Regions from separate parts of the Ruegeria sp. HKCCD7296 genome, predicted to be linked through region 2. Evidence: riboswitches for the same ligand, from Rfam matches in the RefSeq annotation. Region 2 holds a riboswitch; each other region holds the start of a gene.

Region 1 (4,614 bases), on a different contig from region 2:
CGGAAAACAGGAAAGACACAGCCAAACCGGCCAGGATCAGCTTTTCCGGCGCACTTGTGCGCAAACCCTGAACCAGAGCCAGAACAATGCCAGAGGCTATTAGCCCCCCGCAAAACGCCGCCAAAGGCAGGGTCCAGACCCCCAGCACATCGCCAGTGACCGTTATGACAAGAACGGCCCCAGCCGCCGCCCCCGAGGACAGGCCAAAAAGGAACGGATCGGCCAGATCGTTGCGCGTGGTTGTTTGCAAAACCACGCCAACTACGCCCAGCCCTGCGCCGATCACAGCGGCGAACAAGGCTCGGGGGAGGCGAAGGTCGAAAACGATCCGATGCACCGGGGACATTTCACCTTCTGTCAGGCCGGTCCCCAAGCCAATGGCGGTAAAGACCTCGGCCATTGGGATCGAGGTTGTGCCATAGATCGTAGACAGCAGCAAAAGGGCGGTCAGAATGACCGCCCCCAGCAAGATCGATCGGCCCAAATGGACCATGTCAGTTGGTCTCCGGATGCATCGCATTGGCCATCTTTTCAATGGCTTCAATATTTGCCGGTCCGGGTGTCAATTCCTCGTAACGCAGGCCGATCCAGCGCGCGTTCTTGACTGCATCGGTTTGTGACATGACAGGATGATCTTTCAGAAACTGGAAGGTATCTTCTGCACCATTTCCTGTTTGATAGTCCAGTAGCACCAGGAATTCCGGGTTTGCGGCTGCCACGGTTTCCCAAGAGGTGCGACCCCAGCTGGTATCCATGTCATGTGTGACGTTTACACCCCCCGCAGCGGCAATCATGGCGTCCGGGATGGCGAATTTACCTGCGGTAAAAGGCGCATCTGCCGGCCCGTCCAGCAGGAAAACACGAGGTTTATCCAGATCGGCGGTTTTTGCCTCAAGGGCATCCAACTGGACTTTCCAGCCCAAGACAAGGTCTTCCGCCTTAGCCTCGACACCCATCACCTGGCCCAAACGCAGGACGTCGTCAAACAGCAGATCCATGCTGGCTTCGGGGCGGTCTTTGTTCAGGTGCACGCAGCTTTCGGTCAAGACCATGGTCTTGATGCCAAAGGGTTCCAGCGTGTCTGGGGTCACTTCGCCACCTGGCTGCATTCCGTAATACCAACCAGCGAAAAACATATCGGGTTCGACAGAGACAAGGTTTTCAACTGTAGGATATTTCGGAGCCAACTCGGGGATGTCGCCGCGCTGTGCATCAAAATCCGGGCTGGTCTTGTACCAGCCTGTGATGCCGGTCAGGCCGACGATCTTGTCTTGCAGACCCAAAGCAAACGCCATGTCAGTCATGTTCATGTCGTGAACAACGAGCCGTTCTGGCGTTGTTTCAAAAACCAGTGGCTCGCCGCAATTGTCCACTGTAATGGCATCCGCGGCTGCGCCGCTTGCCAGGCCAGTGAACACAGCCACAGGCCAGAGTTTCTGCATCATTGTAAGCTCCTGTTATGATGACAGTTTACGTTTTCGAATATCCAGAGCAGGGATCATGCGGCCCTCATGCTGGAAACACAGATAATCCACTCCAAACGTGTCGCGGACACGATCCGTTGTCAGAACATCGTTGACAGGGCCAAACCCTGTCAGACGTGTTGATTTCATTAACGCCACATGAGTGGCAAATTCCGGGATCATGACCAGATCGTGGACGATCATGACAACCGTCACGCCCAATTCAGCGACCAAAGACAACATGTGCCCCTTGGCATCCGGGTCTAGGTGATTGGTCGGCTCGTCCAGAAACAACAGAGACGGGTTTTGAGCCAGCGCACGTGCGATATGCGCCCGTTGCCTCTCACCCCCCGATAGCTGACCCATAGGTTTGCGGGAAAGGTGCATTAAACCCGTTGTTTCCAAAACCCGGTCAAGATCTTCCCTGTGCTCAGACGCGGACTTGTCAGCCTTGATCGGAATTTGGCCAAGTGCAACATAGTCGTGCAATCGCAACCGACTATCCGGCATTTCCTGTTGGCCAACCACAGCGATCGTCCGCGCGCGTTCATGGGCCGACAAGGTGCGCAGGCTTTGACCTTTTATCTGCACATCACCCAGCGCAATACGTTCGATTCCGCAAAGCAGCTTGAGCAGCGTAGTCTTCCCAGCCCCATTCGGTCCCGCAATCGCCAGAATTGATCCTTCTTCCAAGCCAAAGGACACATCCTGAAGCAGCACATCACCGTTCAAGGCATAATATTCTAGGTTTTCGACAGCCAGGAAACTCATGACGGCCTCTGCGATGGCAAGGCAGGCATGCGCGACAAGGTTTTGGTGAACAGTGTTAGCGGGCGGTCAGTTGCGTTTGTCCAACCATCGGAACTGAGCTGATATTGCCCGGCGAATTCCACCACTGCATCCAGATCCTGTTCCGAAACGATGTCACCAAACAAATACTGCGCCTTGCCCGGTGCCTGAAAACCGACGGTGGTTGGCCGGTCGCAGCCCGCCATGCACGCGACCTCCCGGATTGCAAACCCTTCGGGCAGTTTTCGCGCCAATGCGCCACTCACTTGATCGGTGGACATCGCGCCTGTGCATGTCGTGCATACAAGTAGGAAATGATCTGCAGTTTTCGTCATTGTGCGCACCGGTTACCGCTGATCAAACTACAATACAATGTTATAACATTACTATTTTGAGAATCGCGATCTTTTCGCGAGGCCACAGCACAATAGGTATTGGGGTTGAGGATAAAGCTATCAGTCACCTGTTGCATTGTCCGCTCTGCTTGAAACCAAGCGCGGACAGAAGGTGCCAAAAATGGAAACACGCGAAAACCGTGCCATCAAAGCCTCCTTCCAGGACGCCCCGCCCCGGGTTGGTTAAACATCGGATGGCAGGTCTCCTGACTTGCGGGTCAAAGCTTGGCCCACCTTCCCAACCCTTTCGGGGTCAGTGGCGCAGTGGCGTCGCTCTCCGCTTACAGTTGCGGGGGCAGTCACGGACTTGGCGCAATACAGCGCCGCACCGTATTCCCATTTTCATCCCTTTCGGAACCATCCAACTCAGCTAGGCTGGCGGTGCTGGACTTGTCAAGAAGGAGAAGCAGTCGAGCCGATCCAAAACATCTGGGCGCGGCTCACATTCACGTTGGCCGGTTCTAGCCTGGTTGATATCAATAGTCGGAAACCAACAAGAAGTCCGGCGCAGCGTCTTCTTCGATCTGTGAAAACCGAGGGATGGAATCTTCGAAGACATTATCCGTACGGTCATCATTCACAGTCGAAACCTCTCCAATAAGGCAATCGCCGTGTTCTGCCCAGAATGCGTGCCAGACACCCGGCATAAGGGTCACGCTTTGCCCCGGTTTCAGCCGCAAATGCTCACCTGGTTGCAACGTAACAGGGCAGGCATCGCTGGGTACCGTCACTGGCGTGTTCCGGTCGATGCCCCCGTCAGGGTCAGATGCGTAAATCTCCAGCACCAGATCACCCCCGCCGCGATTGATGATGTCCTCGGCCTTTACGATGTGACGATGCATCGGAGACAGTTGTTTATCTTTCGAGATCAGCAATTTTTCCGCATACAACATCCCGCGACCTGATTTCAGATCATTCACCTCACCATTGCGCAGAGTGAAGAGGAACAGGCCGAGTTCGTCAAACCGACCCTGAGCGTAATCGGTGATGTCCCAGCCCAGCCCCCGACTGCGGATCGTTTCAGCTACAGGACTTCGCATCTGATCGGGCGACCAATCGGCAAAAGGTGGTAACACGGCTCCAAAGGATTGTATGAAAGCCTGCGCTTCGGACTTGATGCGGTTAATTTCGGATCGTTTCATTGGTTTTTCCAAGAATTAAAGCTCATGCGCCCAGGGCGGCTCGGCCCCGGCACGGGATACGGTTACAGCGGCGACTTCGGCTCCCAGTTCCATGGCCGCGCGCAACGCTTCTGGGGTCAGGTTTCGCACGCCTTGTTTGGTCAGTTTCTCAGCACGGCTGAGTGCGGTGAGCACACCAGCATTGAACGTATCGCCGGCACCGATCGTGTCTACGACCTGCACCTGTTTCACCGGCACCGAAACCTTTGATCCATCTGCCAGATACCCATGTGCGCCATCACCGCCCCGGGTCACTATCAGGGCCGTTGGCCCGGCCTGCAACAACAACGCGGCTTTCGCCGACTCGGGCTCGGTACCGGGAATGATCCAGTCCAGATCCTCGTCGGAAACTTTGACGATATCGGATTGCGCGATCATGTGGTTCAGGCGTGTTCGAAACCGGGCCTGATCCTCGATGAAACCCGGACGGATGTTCGGATCCAGCATCACCGCACGTTCGCCACCATGACGCTTCAACAATGACGCGTAGGCATCCGCGCAGGGCTCACACGCCACACTAATACCCCCTAGATACAAAGCAGAGACTGCTGGAAGCTGATCTGGCATATCTTCCGGCGTCAACATACGCCCAGCCGTGTTTTCATCGACAAAGCTGTAGGTTGCGTGCCCATCTTGAAGTTGAACAAAGGCAAGTGTGCTGGGGCGATCCGAGACGATCACATGCGATGTATCAACGTGACTGGCGTTTAATGCGGTGATCAACTGCTGGCCGAACATGTCCGTTGAAATGCCCGTCAGCATCCCCACAGATACGCCTAGACGCCC
Region 2 (4,614 bases):
GACGTTGCGTTGATGATGGCAGCGGGGGTCAACGCCCCAAGCGTCTCGCGCAACCAATCGGCAGCAGTTGGCGCTTTGAGCGAAGGTGCGAACAGGCCCACTGCCGCAAATCCGCGCGCACGCAAACTGCGGATCAGAGCTGCGACTGGGGCAGTGTCGGCCGACGTCAGATATGCGCGGTAAAACGTGACGACGATACGTTTTGCGTCGCCTTCGAACGCGGTATCCGTTGGGATTACACCACGATCCGGGCACCATGCGCCGCATTCAGGCAGGGTCTTTGCGCCCATCACCGGCCCGGCATAAAGCCCTGCTGCCAAGGCCATCTGGGCCAATGCGGCTTGCGCTGCGACCTCACCACCGGTGTCACACAGATGGGCCAAACGGCGCAGCGTTGAAACGGGCAGAGTGGAATAGTCATCCAGCCGCGTATCCTCTCGCCCGTCCGCGGGCAGAACGGCAAGCGCGATGCCCTTAGCATGCGCCAGCGCCAGAACCTGTTGCAAGCCGTAGGACCAGTAAGGCACGCCGCCAATCAGGCGGATCAGAATGCCCTTGGCGCCGTCCAACGTTTGTTCGACATAGGTGTCGACGGACAGAGGGTGTTTGAGGGCGGTCAAATTGGCCAATCGAAGTGTTGGCATTCGTCCCTCGGCCCCGCCGCCACGATGCCAACCCGCCGCGAAAGCGCCTAGGTCGCTGTCCGAGAAGGACAAGACAACCAAATCCGCCGGGCTTTGGCCCAGATCGGTTGGGGTCTCGGTTTCCTCGAGCCCGTTGCTTTCGCGGAAGACGACGTGCATGGTTTACTCGGCAGCCTCGGTGACGCCTGCAAGGATTCCGCGGATTTCGGCCTCTTTGATGTCGTCATGCTCGGCGATAACGACCAGACGCGAACGGCGCTCTTCCTCCGGTCCCCATGGGCGGTCATATTGGTGACGGACACGTGCGCCCACAGCCTGAACCAGCAGGCGCATGGGTTTGCCCTGAACGGCGGCATAACCTTTGACACGCAGGATGTTCAGCTCTGACGCCAGACGTTCGATCTTGGCGACCAGATCGGCTGGGTCGGTTTGTTCCGGCAACTCGACGATGATGCTTTCGAAATCGTCATGTTCATGATCGTGGTGACCGTCGTGGTGCGACGGGCGCGCATCCATGTCGTCCTCGGCTGCGGCTTCCAGACCCAGTACAACGCGGACATCCACGACGCCCTCGGCGACTTCGACAACAGGCAGGGGGCGTGGGGCTTCGGCGGCGATCACCTCTTTGGCCTTGGCCACACCTTCGGGTCCTGCAAGATCAGGCTTGGTCAACAGGATGATGTCGGCGCACGAGATCTGATCCTCGAACACTTCGGACAGGGGCGTTTCGTGATCGATCGAGTCATCAGCGAGGCGCTGGGCATCCACAGCTTCGACATTCGGGGCAAAGCGACCGGCGGCGACGGCCTCGGCATCGGCCAGAGCGATCACGCCATCGACAGTGATCTTTGAGCGGATATCCGGCCAGTCGAACGCCTTCAACAACGGTTTTGGCAGGGCGAGGCCAGAGGTTTCGATCAGGATATGCTCGGGGCGCGGTTCCAGCGCCATCAGCGCCTCGATGGTCGGGATGAAGTCATCCGCGACGGTGCAGCAGATGCAACCGTTTGCCAACTCCATGATGTTTTCCGCAGGGCAATCCGGGATGGCGCAGGATTTCAGGATATCGCCATCCACGCCCACATCGCCAAACTCGTTGACGACGACGGCCAGACGTTTGCCCTGAGGGTTCTGCATCAGGTGTTTGACCAGCGTTGTTTTTCCCGAGCCCAGAAAGCCGGTGATCACGGTGACGGGAAGTTTTTCGAGATTCGACATGTCAGGCTCCAATCGGGGGAATGCGCGAGGCGCAGTTTTTGCGGAAATGTTCAGGGCGTTCGCGCCATTTCACCAGGCCATCTTCGGTAGCCAGATACTTGGTCGCGCCGTCGATGATCACATCGACATGGTCCACTTCGTTCAGGTTCTCGTAAACGAAGGTCCAGCGATCGGGACCGCCGCGCAGCACGATAGAACAGCCCTGATCGCAGTTCGAAAGGCATTCAACAGGTTTCAGGGTGATGCCGTCGGGCAATTCGGCTTGTTCCAAGGCCTGGTGCAGCAATGTGCCGGGGCGTTGCGCATCGTTTTCGACGGGCAGCCCGCGGCGGCAGGTCGTGCAGACCAGAAGCTCGACCGGTGTGGTCTCAGTCGTGTCTCTCATCCCCCCAAATCCTCTTCGCGGGGGACGGGGTTTCAAGCGGGCCACGTGTCGCAACATGGACCCGACACCGGAACACCCCGCCCGGTTTCAACTTCGGGTGCTGGCAGGTCTCCCGGCTTGCGGATGTCAGAGACCTGGTACGTCAGGGTCCTCTGTCGGATGTCCCGCCTTCCCGGCCTTGGCCAGTGGCATTGGGCACCCTCTCCGGTCACGGTCGCGGGGGCGGCTGCGTTTGGCGGAAGATCCGTTGACGCATTCCCTTTTCATCGGCTCTTGCCGACACCAACGAATGGGTCATGCGGCACCGCTGGCCCGCTTGTCAAGCGCGTTGCGCGTAACATCAGGGTGTGGGTGTGAAAAGCGACCTGTGGTTGTCGTTGGGCGGCATGAATGGTCAGATAAATCCGTGATCGCATGACGGGTACAAGCCAGCAGGGAGAGGCGACATATGAAAGTAGGATTCATCGGGTTGGGAAACGTTGGCGGCAAGCTTTCGGGTTCCTTGCTGCGAAACGGGATTGATCTAATAGTGCATGATCTGAACGCGGATCTGGTGGGCGAGTTCGTCGCCCTTGGCGCAAAGGCAGCCGAAGGTCCGGCACAGTTGATGCGCGATTGCGATGCCGTCATCACCTGCTTGCCATCGCCTGCGGCATCAGATGCGGTCATGCAAGAGATGCTGCCCGAAGTGGGCCCCGGCAAAATCTGGATGGAGATGTCGACAACCGATGAGGCCGAGGTCAAGCGTTTGGGGGCCGAGGTGATCGAACGCGGAGGCGCGGCAGTGGACTGCCCGGTTTCGGGCGGGTGCCACCGGGCGGCCACCGGCAATATCTCGATCTTCGCGGGATGTGATCGTGCGACTTTTGAGCGAATTCTGCCGTTTCTGACCACCATGGGGCGGCGTGTTTTGCACACTGGTGAATTGGGCTCTGCCTCGGTTCTGAAGGTGATGACCAACTATCTGGCCACGGCCAACCTGATCACCTGCGCCGAAGCGCTGGTCACGGCAAAGGCTGCCGGGATGGATCTGAACACAACATACGAGGCGATAAAAATCTCGTCCGGTACGTCCTTTGTGCATGAAACGGAAAGTCAGGTCATCCTGAACGGATCGCGCGATATTTCTTTCACTATGGACTTGGTGAAAAAGGACATTGGTCTGTTTCAAGAGGTCGCTGACCGCGCCGGGGTGCCTCTGGAAATGAACCCGGTCATGATCAAGATTTTTGAAGATGGCATTGCCCGGTATGGGGATCGCGAGCTGTCGCCGAATATCATCAAACGACTGGAAGAGGCGACAGGCCTGGACATCACAGCCCCCGGTTTCCCGCCGGAGATGGAAGATGATGAACCGGAAGAGCCAGGGTACGAGGTTGTTCCGCAAGGGCGAGGTCCGGCGTAAAGGTCCAGCCTGGGCTTTCCAGTGAGGTGTCATTGGCAGTCGGGGTTGGTCAGCCCATAAATCCGGCCCCGATTGCTACGCTAGTACAGGACGTTGATCATCACCAACGAAACGATCAGGAACAAAGCAGTCATAATGCCGCCCGAGCGTACGAAATCCATGACCTTGTACCCGGCCGGACCCATGATCAGTGCGTTGACCTGATGGGTCGGGATGATGAAGCTGTTCGAGGTTGATATGGCGACTGTGAGTGCAAAGACTGCTGGGTTGCCTCCTGCAGCCACGGCAATTGATACGGCCAGTGGTACGAGCAGAACGGTGGCGCCAACGTTCGACATGACCAATGAAAACGCTGTTGCCAGAACGGCAATGCCTGCTTGAAGCGACCAAAGTGGCCAGCCGTCAAGAATGACCATGATTTGCTGTGCGATCCATGCGGCTGTGCCGGTGTTCTGCACGGCCTGTCCCAAAGGTATGAGGCAGGCGAGCAGGAAGACGGTGTTCCATCCAACGGCACGATAGGCCTCATCCACGCTAAGCACGCGGGTCAACATCATTCCGGCTGCCCCGGTCAGAAGACACAGCGAAAGGCGCACGTCCGTGAACAGGATTAGGGACAATGAAATGGCAAAAAAGGCAAGGGCCCACCCGACCTTCTGCGGCCTCAGTTCATCCTGTGGAAAATCGGTTGTCACCACAACGAAATCGGGATCGCGCGTGATCCGCATAAGGTTGTCCCAACGGGTATGCGCAACAAGCATGTCCCCGGCATGGAACTTTTCAAGCCCTATCTGAGTGGATTCGTGATCTTCAGTCTCAACGTGGCTGAGCGTTTCTTCCCCTCGGTGAATGGCAAGCAGCGACATGCCATAAGTCTTGCGGAACAAAAGCTCACGCGGGCATTTCCCGATCAGTTTGCTGTCCGGGGTGATAACCACTTCGGCCACGCCGGCATTGGTGGG
Region 3 (4,614 bases), on a different contig from region 2:
ATGGCTGCAACCGCTGCGGCTGCGTCGATCTCGTCATCAATGTACTGACGTACAACACGATTGATGGCCTGAGAGTTGATCATTTTCGACGCCAGCGCCAATTGACCCTCGGCTACGCCCCAACGCTGCGCCACGTCCAGACCACCGACGATCTCATCGATCATCGCCTGTTCATACAACTCGCCCAGAGGGGCCTTACGGTCGACACCGACAGGCAGTTCCGCCCAGGCTTCAGAGAATGCAGTCGGATTGTCTGCATTACCACGGCGCACGGGGAACTTACCCTCAGGCGCAATGGCCAGCGTCTGGGTATAGCCGTCATCCATGGCAAACCTTACGAATTCCATGGCCGCGTCGGTGTCCGCATCATTGGTGATACCGAAATACCGCACGTCGCCCCAGGCCGCGCCATCGGGGTTCGACGGGCCCGACAATTTGGTCACGATACCGGTCTTGCTGGCCAGATCGCGCGATGTCGGGTCGTCGTTGATGGTCGGAGGGGCGCTGTCCCGCAGACCGGCCAGTTCATCAAGAATGAAAGGCGACCAGATGATCATCGCGGCTTTACCGTCGAAATACAGCTCACGCGATTGCTTCCAGAAAAGTTCACCCGGAGGCGAGGCTTTGGAAATGGCCTTGTAGAAATCCAAAACCTCGGTGGTCTTGGCCTCATCAAGCGGCTGGAAGCCATCGGGGCCAACCGGGCTGACGCCGTTTGCCAGGAATACATGCTCCAGCACCTGGCTCATGAAGTTCTCGTCAACTTTTGTGGCCGAGACAAAGCCATACATTTCTGGCGGGTTGTGCAGCGCCTCAAGTGCGGCCTGAATATCTGCAAAACTGTCGGGCGCTTCCAGACCGGCCTCTTCAAAAAGGTCCTTCCGGTACACAACCATTTGCGTCCAGCCATCCACCGGAACCGAGGCGGTTTCACCATTGAACGCAGCCATGCCCAAAGCACCCGGAGCGAAAGTATCAGCGCCCAGTTCTTCGATCACTTCGGTCGCAGCTTCGGTGTCCAGAATGCCAGCTTCGGCCCACGGCAGGGCGTACTGCAACGGGTGGTAGACCACATCTGGCAAGTCACCTGCGGCAAAAGCTGCTGTCGCGCGGGTGCCCAAATCTGTTTCTGTGACAGGGATCACCTCAACGGTCGTGCCGGTCTGCGCCTTGAACTGGTCGGCCATTTCCTGTTGTTTCGCCAGACGCTCGGGCTGCTCTTCGGTCGTCCAGAAACGGATCGTGTCCGCCTGTACCGACATTGCCGTCAGCGCCATTGCCAACGAAGAGCCGAGCATCAGCTTGGCTGCTTTTGGTGTAAGTTTCATGGTCGGTTTCCTCCCCGATTGTCTTCCATGGATCGTTTGATTTTTTTCGCCAACTCGTTCGAGGTCAGCAGCGGCGGTCCGTCAGAGTCGCGTTCAATCAGCACCGCCTGACTGAGTTCGCGCAAAGTTGCGGGTTCTTCTCCTCGGGTCTGACGTATCAGCATCGTAGCAAGGCGTTCACCTGCCCGTTTAGAGTCGACGCTGAACGTCGTTAGCCCGGGGCTGGCGTATTGGCATTCCGGGACCCCGTCATATCCAAGAACCGAGACATCGCGCCCGATCTCAAGGCCAAATTCTGCGCAGACAGAGTAGCTTCCCAGTGCCGCTTGGTCTGTCGCAAATACAATCGCGGTCGGCGGGACAGGAAGACGCAATAAAGCGCGCGCTTCAGCGGCCCCTTCTTCGCGGGTGCGGGCCCCTTCGCGTATCAATTCGGGATCAACTGGCAATCCTGCGTCCCTAAGCCCGTCGACATAGCCATCCCGACGCAGGTGGCTGTAGTTGAACTTTGGATCACTGCCGACAAACCCGATACGGCTGTGACCAAAACGGGCCAGACGTTCGACCGCGTCGCTCATGGCTGTTTCGCCGGAAATATCAAACCACGACGTATCGTCCTGAAACCCGACCTGACCATAGCCAGTCCGCCCATAAAGGATGAACGGCACCTGCAAGTCCTTCAGGTATCCAACGCGCGCATCATCGACTTCGGCTCGCGGCAGTATAAATCCGTCGGCCTTACGTTCTTCAACCAAACGGCCCAGCATGTTCAGCATGTCCTGTTTCGACTTCGCGGTCGAAATTGTCATCGTCCAGTCAGACGCACTGGCAGCTTCACAAGCCCCTGCCAGAAAGTCTTGGAAAAACGGATTGTGCCGATCCGGTTCTTCACTGTTGATGACCATTGCAATGGCACGCACGCGCCCCGTTCGGATGGCCTGAGCGTGGCTGAGCGGGCGATACCCCATCTTGCGCGCCGTCACCTCAACCCGCTTTCGCGTTGATTCTGAGATGTCGGAATACCCATTCAATGCCCGCGACACCGTGCTTTTCGAAAGGCCGAGTTGATCGGCCAGTTCATCAAGCTTCACCCGTCCAGTCGCCGAGGCGCGCCGGGATCGGATTTGTCGCTGTCGCGTGTTGAGATTCGCTGTCATTCCATCATTTTGCGTTTCCGAAACCGGTTTCGGCAATGGAAAAGTCCAATTTTTGTGCGTATTGTAAATTTCTGGTTTCACAAGCCGGGATACTTATGCTTCGGCATCAAATCTGAGGTCACCGCACTGATTGTCAGACAGTGACACTGATCACCTCTATGCACCGAGCCGCAACTACACGGCAGAAACACCTTATTGAAATTCGGTATTGCCCTAAGCGATGCCGCAAACGAGAGTTGACCGTGTACAAGTTTTTCTGCCATCAACGCGCCATGTTCGGTTCCGGGGACTCACCCGGAGGCAATAGGGAATGCAGTGCGGCTTTTTCTTCGCCAATTCTGCAACTGCCCCCGCAACTGTAAGCGGCGAGCGCGGCTGATCGTGCCACTGGGATATGCCCGGGAAGGCCAGCCAAGCGTTTTGACCCGCAAGTCAGGAGACCTGCCGAACATGCGCCCTCGGAATGGGCGTTGATCGTCGGCGACGGGGTGTGCGCCGAAACTGTTTGCTTATTTGAGCAAATGGTTTCGCATTCCCCAATGTCAAAAACCAATGCGTGCCGGGGAAGGCGCGACGTGAGAAGGACTTGTTTGTGAAACACTTTTTGTTGGCGGCAACAGCTGCCATTGCATTGCCTGCGATGGCTCAGGCTCATTTCCTGCTGGAATACACCGAAGATACCATGATTGATCGTCCTGGTGACGTTCCGGTCAAGTTGGTCTTCTGGCATCCGTTTGAAGCCGGGCACGTGATGACCCTGGAAAAGCCAGAAGAATTTTATGTGATCCACAACGGCGAAAAGACCGATTTGTTGGGTACGTTGGAAGAAACCACGTTCGAAGGCCCCGAGAACACGGCCAAGGCCTTTTTGGGCTCGGTTCCAGTGAAACGTTCTGGCGATTACGTCGTGGTAACGGTACCTGCGCCTTATTACGAGGAATCTGAGGATATCTATATCCAGCAGGTCACCAAGGCATATCTGAACCGAAACGAGCTGCCCACCGACTGGGACCAGCCGCAAGGTTTGGCTACCGAAATACTGCCGCTGAACAAGCCCTATAACATCATCGCTGGCTCGACCTTCACGGGACGTGTATTGAGCGAGGGCAACCCAGTGGCTGGCGTAGAGATTGAAATCGAATACATGGCCGCGGAACCCGACTTGGCCGGAAACGGCGCAAAAAACGCAACTGCTTCCCCACTGCCAGGCGGCGCACTGGTCGCAATTTCGGACGAAAACGGCTATTTCACCTTTGGCGTGCCAAAAGCAGGCTACTGGGGTTTCGCAGCGTTGGGTTCGGGCCCGAAGACTGAACATGAAGGCAAAGAACTAAGTCAGGACGCTGTGATCTGGATCCGCGCCTGGGATCTGGAGTAACCCATATGCATATTGTGGACGGAGCCCTTTCGAACCCTGTTGTGATTGGCGGCGCAATCGCGGCAGCAGGCGGGATCGCCATGGGGCTGAAATCGCTGGACCTGGATCGCATTCCCACTGCAGGGGTGTTGTCAGCCAGCTTTTTTGTCGCCTCACTGATCCATGTTCCGATCGGCCCGTCCTCTGTGCATTTGATCCTGAACGGTCTGGCCGGGCTTTTGCTCGGCTGGGCGGCCTTTCCGGCGCTTTTTGTTGGCTTGCTGCTTCAGGCTGTGTTCTTCGGCTTTGGAGGACTGACAGTGCTTGGGATCAACACAGTCAACATCGCCCTTCCGGCGGTGCTTACATGGATAATCTTCGGTCGTCTGATCGCCAAGGGCACGCCTGTTCAAGGAGCAGTTTGGGGCGGCATAGGCGGCGCTTTCTCAATCGCAGCTACGACGGCTTTTGTCGCAGTATCGCTGGCGCTGTCGGGCGACGAATTCCTGCCGGCTGCGAAGCTTGTGTTATTTGCTCACGTCCCTGTCATGGCCGTCGAAGCGGTTCTGACCGGGTTCGCCATTTTACTGGCTCGTCAGGTTAAACCAGAACTCTTTTATAAAGGCGCATCGGCATGAGGCAACTGCTCGTTGTTATTGCGTTGTCACTGATGCCGCTTCCTGCGCTGGCCCACAAAGTTATCGCAGGGGTCTTTCCTGCAGGCGATGCAATCGAAGGCGAATTGGGCTTTTCAAACGGCGATATGGCGCAA
Region 4 (4,614 bases), on a different contig from region 2:
CCTGCGCAATCCGGTCCGCTTCGAACGCGTTTTTCAGGGTGCGCACCATGGCATCCTGACCCACCAGATCGGCAAAGGTTTCCGGGCGATATTTGCGGGCGAGAACCTGATAGGCGGGGCTGGGCGTGTCGGTCATGTTTTCTCGGTCGGATTCGGTGCTTCGGCTCAGCGTAGTGGTCGCTGCCTTCCGCGTCCACTGCGAGGCGCGATGATTTTTGATTTAGATTCTGACCGGATTCGCACTAAGCTGGTCCAACAAAATTTATGGTGCATTTTCGTTAAGAGTTCTTGGTGGAGGACACTGGTTTATGTCGCAACTGGTTATCTATGCCCTGCAAGTCGCGGGGGGTACACTTGCCCTGACATCGATGCCCGGACGGGGCGGGGATTATGAAAGGGATCTGGATACGATTGCCGCATGGAAGCCGGGGCTGGTTGTTTCAATGACAACGGACGTCGAGATGCTCCAAAACGGGGCGCAGGAATTCGGCAGCGATATCCAAAGCCGCGCCAGCCGGTGGGTGCATCTGCCGATCGAAGACTTTGGCGCCCCTACGCCTGCAGTTGAAGAGGCGTGGCCCTCGATCAGCGCGGCCGCCCGGCATGCTTTGACGGGTGGAGGGCGGGTACTGGTGCATTGTCGGGGCGGCTGCGGCAGGTCGGGAATGGTTGTTCTGCGGCTGATGGTCGAATGCGGCGAACAGCCAGACAAAGCCCTGGAGCGTTTGCGGGCGCTGCGTCCTTGTGCCGTGGAAACAGACGCCCAATTGGCCTGGGCAGCACAGAATTTTCAGGCTCAAGTCGTATAGTCTTAGGCCGAAATCTGTTCAGGCGCGTGCACGGGTTTGCGAGGCCGCAGCTTTGCAACGTCGATCATCGCGCAGGGTGGGTCTGTAATGATGCCGGATGGCAAGGTGCTGAACGTGTTTCCAAAGATCAGATCGGCGTAAGCGTTCAGGTCCTGCGGCTCTGCTTCAGGCTGTGTATCGCAAAAGATGCGAATTCTGTCTGATTGCGCTCGGAAAGTTGCGTGGCATCCTTGCGTGCAATGTGACAATTCACTGCCACCTTCGAACTCGAACCCGTCGCTTGTGGCGGCTGTGGCCTGCTTCATCGCCTCGGAAATTGAGCGTGCCAGCCGCGCCAGGGCAGGGCAGGTTTTGCCCGTCCGCTGACACACCGTTGCACTGTATTCATGCGTCTTCGTCTTCCAGATCATCCTGCGCCCTCCGCGCGTGGTGGGCAGGAGAGTTGGGTCAGGTGGGACGGCAACGTGCTGTCAGGACCTGCCCGGACACCCCGCCCGAGTTTCGGTTTCAGTTCCGATGGCAGGTCTCCTGACTTGCGGGTCATGGCTTTGCCGACCTTCCCAGCCTTTGGGGCCAGTGGTGTTTTGGCATCGCTCACCGCTTACAGTTGCGGGGGCAGTCGCGGATTTGGTTTGCGCCCGGATGACCAGACTGAACCGCACCGTGTTCCCTTTTCATCCCGACCCCTTGTGGGGGACAGGAACCATCACACAATCGCTAGCGTCTGATCCGGTTCCGAGTCAAGCTGATCTTTTACCCCGACGTGTGGTCATGCTGGATGGGGGGAACGTTCCTCTTTAGTGTTTAAAAAATTGAAGCCAAGCAATTCAGTTTTTCAGTGCAGGGTCAGGGATCATGTTGGACGCAGAGCAGACGGTGTCGGCTGAAGATTTCCTTTTCCCATCCGGGTCCACGACCCTTGCAGCACGGTTGTACCGACCGCTGTCAGAGCCTGAAACCGTGGTTGTGCTGAATAGTGCAACGGGTGTGCCGCGCGACTATTATCGCCACTTCGCGCATTGGCTTGCGGCAGAGCGAGGCATGGCATGTCTGACCTATGACTACCGGGATTTCGGGCATTCTCTGACCGGTCGCATGAAAGATGCGCGTGCGACAATGGCGGATTGGGCCTTGATCGATATGCCAGCGGCGCGGGCGGAAATGCGCAGGCGTTATCCCGATGCGCAGCAATGGACCATTGGTCATTCCGTTGGTGCGATGCTGGGGCCTGTTCAGCCCGACATCGACCAAATCGATCGGATGATTTGCGTGTGTTCGGGGCTCGTAACCCTCAGTGATCACCCATGGCCTTACCGTGGATTGGCCGGTGTTTTCTGGTATGGACACGCACCGGTACTGGTCAAAGCACTTGGCTATCTGCCGGGAAAGGCGATCGGGTTTGGTGCGGATTTGCCGGCCTCAGTCTACTGGCAATGGCGCAAATGGTGCACGGCTCCTTTGAATTATGTACCTGAAATCGGACAAAACCTTCCTGAGGCGCGTTGGGACGGCTCCGGTAGACCCGTGGATTTGTTCACTTTCGAGGACGACCAGATGGTCCCGCCCGAAGCTGTCTGGCGGCTTGCCGACCTTTATGGCGCCGAGGCTAAGCGGCACCTGCTTAGGTCTGATGACTTCGGATTGTCAGAGATTGGCCATATCGGAGCTTTTGCTCGGCGTAATGCGGCAGTTTGGCCGAGCCTGATCGCGTGATCAGGCTCGACTTTTGAATTACCGAGCACCTTTCGCTTAGCGCCCTTTATGCAGTTTTCGATCCTTCATGACACCCCGCACCATCTTACCGAACGCTTTGTCCCGTGCCCGGGATTGGGCGACGGTTTCCGAGTTGCGCTGATCTTCGCGCCGAAGCTTTCGCCATCGATCCAAGCGGGCAGGGTCAAGCACGCCTTGTTTGATCGCCCGCTGTACGGCACAGCCTGGTTCGGATTCGTGCTGACAATCTGAAAAACGGCAGTTCAGGCCAAGTTCGGTGAGGTCCGAGAACACCTCGTCGATACCGTCCTGAGCTTCAAGCAGACGCAATGCGCGCATTCCAGGCGTATCAATCAGCCAGCCGCCGTTGCGCATCCGATGTAACGCGCGCGCCGTGGTTGTGTGCCGACCGCGAGCGTCGTTCTCGCGAATACCTGATGTCGCCAGATCCTGATCGGTCAAGCCGTTGGACAATGTTGTCTTGCCAACACCTGACGACCCAACCAGTGCTCCGGTCTGGCCTTTGGGGCACCAGGATAAGACCTTTTCCATTTCCGTTAGGTCCAGCGCGTTGATCGCCAGAACTGTCAGAAACGGGTCCAGAGCCTGCACCTGTTCCGAGAAACGATTGGGGTCATCCGATTGGTCAGCCTTTGTCAGGACAACAACCGGGTAACATCCTGCCTGATGTGCAAGTGCCAGATAACGCTCTAGCCGGGGCAGGTTGAAATCAGCGTTGCACGAACTGACGATGAACAGCACATCGACATTGGCAGCGATCAGTTGCGTCGCAGCGCCTGTACCGGCGGCGCGTCGGTGTAACAGGCTGCGCCGGTCGAGTAGATGTTGCACGCGATTGTCGTCGTCCGTGAGAACCCAGTCTCCGACGGCATAGCTGCCGGTCGATTGATCAAGGGTCAGCAATGGAGTTTCGCCCTGCGGGTTCAGCCCGATCAGGCGGTCCCTATGAACGGAAGCGATGCGAAAAGGCGTGCACGAAGGATGAGCCGCGTGTTGCGCGGCAAAGTGAGAGGACCATCCAAGGTCCGAAAGTGAAGAATTCATTGGTCTGCCTGTTGTCAGAAACAGCAATCCCAACGGATGGCGATCGCGCATCCCCGGGTCATGTGTTCAGGCAGTCAGCAAGTAGTGTGAGATCAGAACCGCGCTGCCCGAAGGGTTTTTGTTACAATCATAAAGCCCTCCTGTGGCTAAGGTTCATGAAGTGAGAGGTTGGACATCGACCCAAGCGGGGCTCGTTGTGGCTGCTTCCTTCCGGACCTGACCAGGTTGGCGAGGCGCTCGCCCGCGCCAACCTCTCGAGTCTGGATATAGGGAAGGTGTGGGCAAAAGACAACCCGTCAGAATGTCAGGCGAATACGTTCGAACCCATTGGAATCTGATTCCAGCAGTCTGGCTTTGAACGGGCGCAATTCGTTAATGTGTTTTAACGCACCCGGACCGGTTCGAAGCACGGATTGTGTACCTGTTTGGGGTGCCAGCACAAAAGGATAAGGTTGCTGCGCGATTGGATCAGGCGGAAGGCGATCGGACAGGTAATCCCGCACCAAATCCTTGATGTCCAGCGACGGCAGATTGATGCGTTGGGCCGTGGAAGCGGCGGGGAAATGCCCACCACCGCTGACGCGGTAATTGTTGCTGGCCAGCACTAATCTCTGTTCAGGAAGAACCGGCTGGCCTGCGTATTTCAGGTCGCGAATCCGTCTGTTAGCAGGATCGATCATGCGCCCCTCGGCGTTGAAGCGCGCTGGTTGCGACGGATCAATTTTATAGGTCAGGCCAAAGATGACGTCGAAATTGTACCCGGCGCGTTCGGGGTTGATCAGATCCGTTTCGACATCACAGGCAAGCTGGTTGAACATGCTTGCCGACATTTCAAGCCAGTCCAGCACATCTGCGCCGCTGATCTGGATGGCACGCAATTCGTTGGGAAACGGATACAGATCCGCAACATGACGCAGGCATATTTCTCCTGCCGGAACATCCGTAAAGTGCCTGGGGCCTGCGCGGCCGCCGCTTTTACCGGGAGCCACGACTGACAAAAGCGGTAATTCGCCCGGGGCGGATCCAT

Evidence for each region. Region 2 has a riboswitch for cobalamin ahead of GS632_RS15650 (DUF1636 domain-containing protein). Riboswitches for the same ligand answer to the same signal wherever they lie in the genome.
Region 1: linked by a shared signal. The riboswitch ahead of GS632_RS07505 (DUF1636 domain-containing protein) and the one ahead of GS632_RS15650 (DUF1636 domain-containing protein) in region 2 are both predicted to bind cobalamin.
Region 3: linked by a shared signal. The riboswitch ahead of GS632_RS17295 (DUF4198 domain-containing protein) and the one ahead of GS632_RS15650 (DUF1636 domain-containing protein) in region 2 are both predicted to bind cobalamin.
Region 4: linked by a shared signal. The riboswitch ahead of GS632_RS00235 (hypothetical protein) and the one ahead of GS632_RS15650 (DUF1636 domain-containing protein) in region 2 are both predicted to bind cobalamin.

The regions. Positions count from the first base shown of each region.
Region 1 covers NZ_WVRF01000004.1:55,496-60,109, reverse strand. Annotated here, with positions in the region: gene GS632_RS07520 (iron ABC transporter permease) at 1-493, opposite strand, end outside; gene GS632_RS07515 (ABC transporter substrate-binding protein) at 495-1,445, opposite strand; gene GS632_RS07510 (ABC transporter ATP-binding protein) at 1,458-2,234, opposite strand; gene GS632_RS07505 (DUF1636 domain-containing protein) at 2,231-2,587, opposite strand; cobalamin riboswitch at 2,826-3,024, opposite strand; gene GS632_RS07500 (D-lyxose/D-mannose family sugar isomerase) at 3,124-3,789, opposite strand; gene GS632_RS07495 (carbohydrate kinase) at 3,805-4,614, opposite strand, start outside.
Region 2 covers NZ_WVRF01000012.1:57,153-61,766, reverse strand. Annotated here, with positions in the region: gene cobN (cobaltochelatase subunit CobN) at 1-803, opposite strand, end outside; gene cobW (cobalamin biosynthesis protein CobW) at 807-1,862, opposite strand; gene GS632_RS15650 (DUF1636 domain-containing protein) at 1,864-2,247, opposite strand; cobalamin riboswitch at 2,332-2,549, opposite strand; partial or broken gene GS632_RS15645 (NAD(P)-dependent oxidoreductase) at 2,675-3,652, shown strand; gene GS632_RS15640 (SLC13 family permease) at 3,733-4,614, opposite strand, start outside.
Region 3 covers NZ_WVRF01000014.1:125,773-130,386, forward strand. Annotated here, with positions in the region: gene GS632_RS17285 (ABC transporter substrate-binding protein) at 1-1,328, opposite strand, end outside; gene GS632_RS17290 (LacI family DNA-binding transcriptional regulator) at 1,325-2,485, opposite strand; cobalamin riboswitch at 2,746-2,949, shown strand; gene GS632_RS17295 (DUF4198 domain-containing protein) at 3,078-3,863, shown strand; gene cbiM (cobalt transporter CbiM) at 3,869-4,480, shown strand; gene GS632_RS17305 (cobalt ABC transporter permease) at 4,477-4,614, shown strand, end outside.
Region 4 covers NZ_WVRF01000001.1:49,164-53,777, reverse strand. Annotated here, with positions in the region: gene GS632_RS00245 (DNA polymerase III subunit gamma/tau) at 1-136, opposite strand, end outside; gene GS632_RS00240 (protein-tyrosine phosphatase family protein) at 309-809, shown strand; gene GS632_RS00235 (hypothetical protein) at 812-1,219, opposite strand; cobalamin riboswitch at 1,310-1,532, opposite strand; gene GS632_RS00230 (hypothetical protein) at 1,665-2,522, shown strand; gene rsgA (ribosome small subunit-dependent GTPase A) at 2,559-3,587, opposite strand; RNA gene ffs (signal recognition particle sRNA small type) at 3,746-3,844, opposite strand; gene GS632_RS00215 (bifunctional 2',3'-cyclic-nucleotide 2'-phosphodiesterase/3'-nucleotidase) at 3,884-4,614, opposite strand, start outside.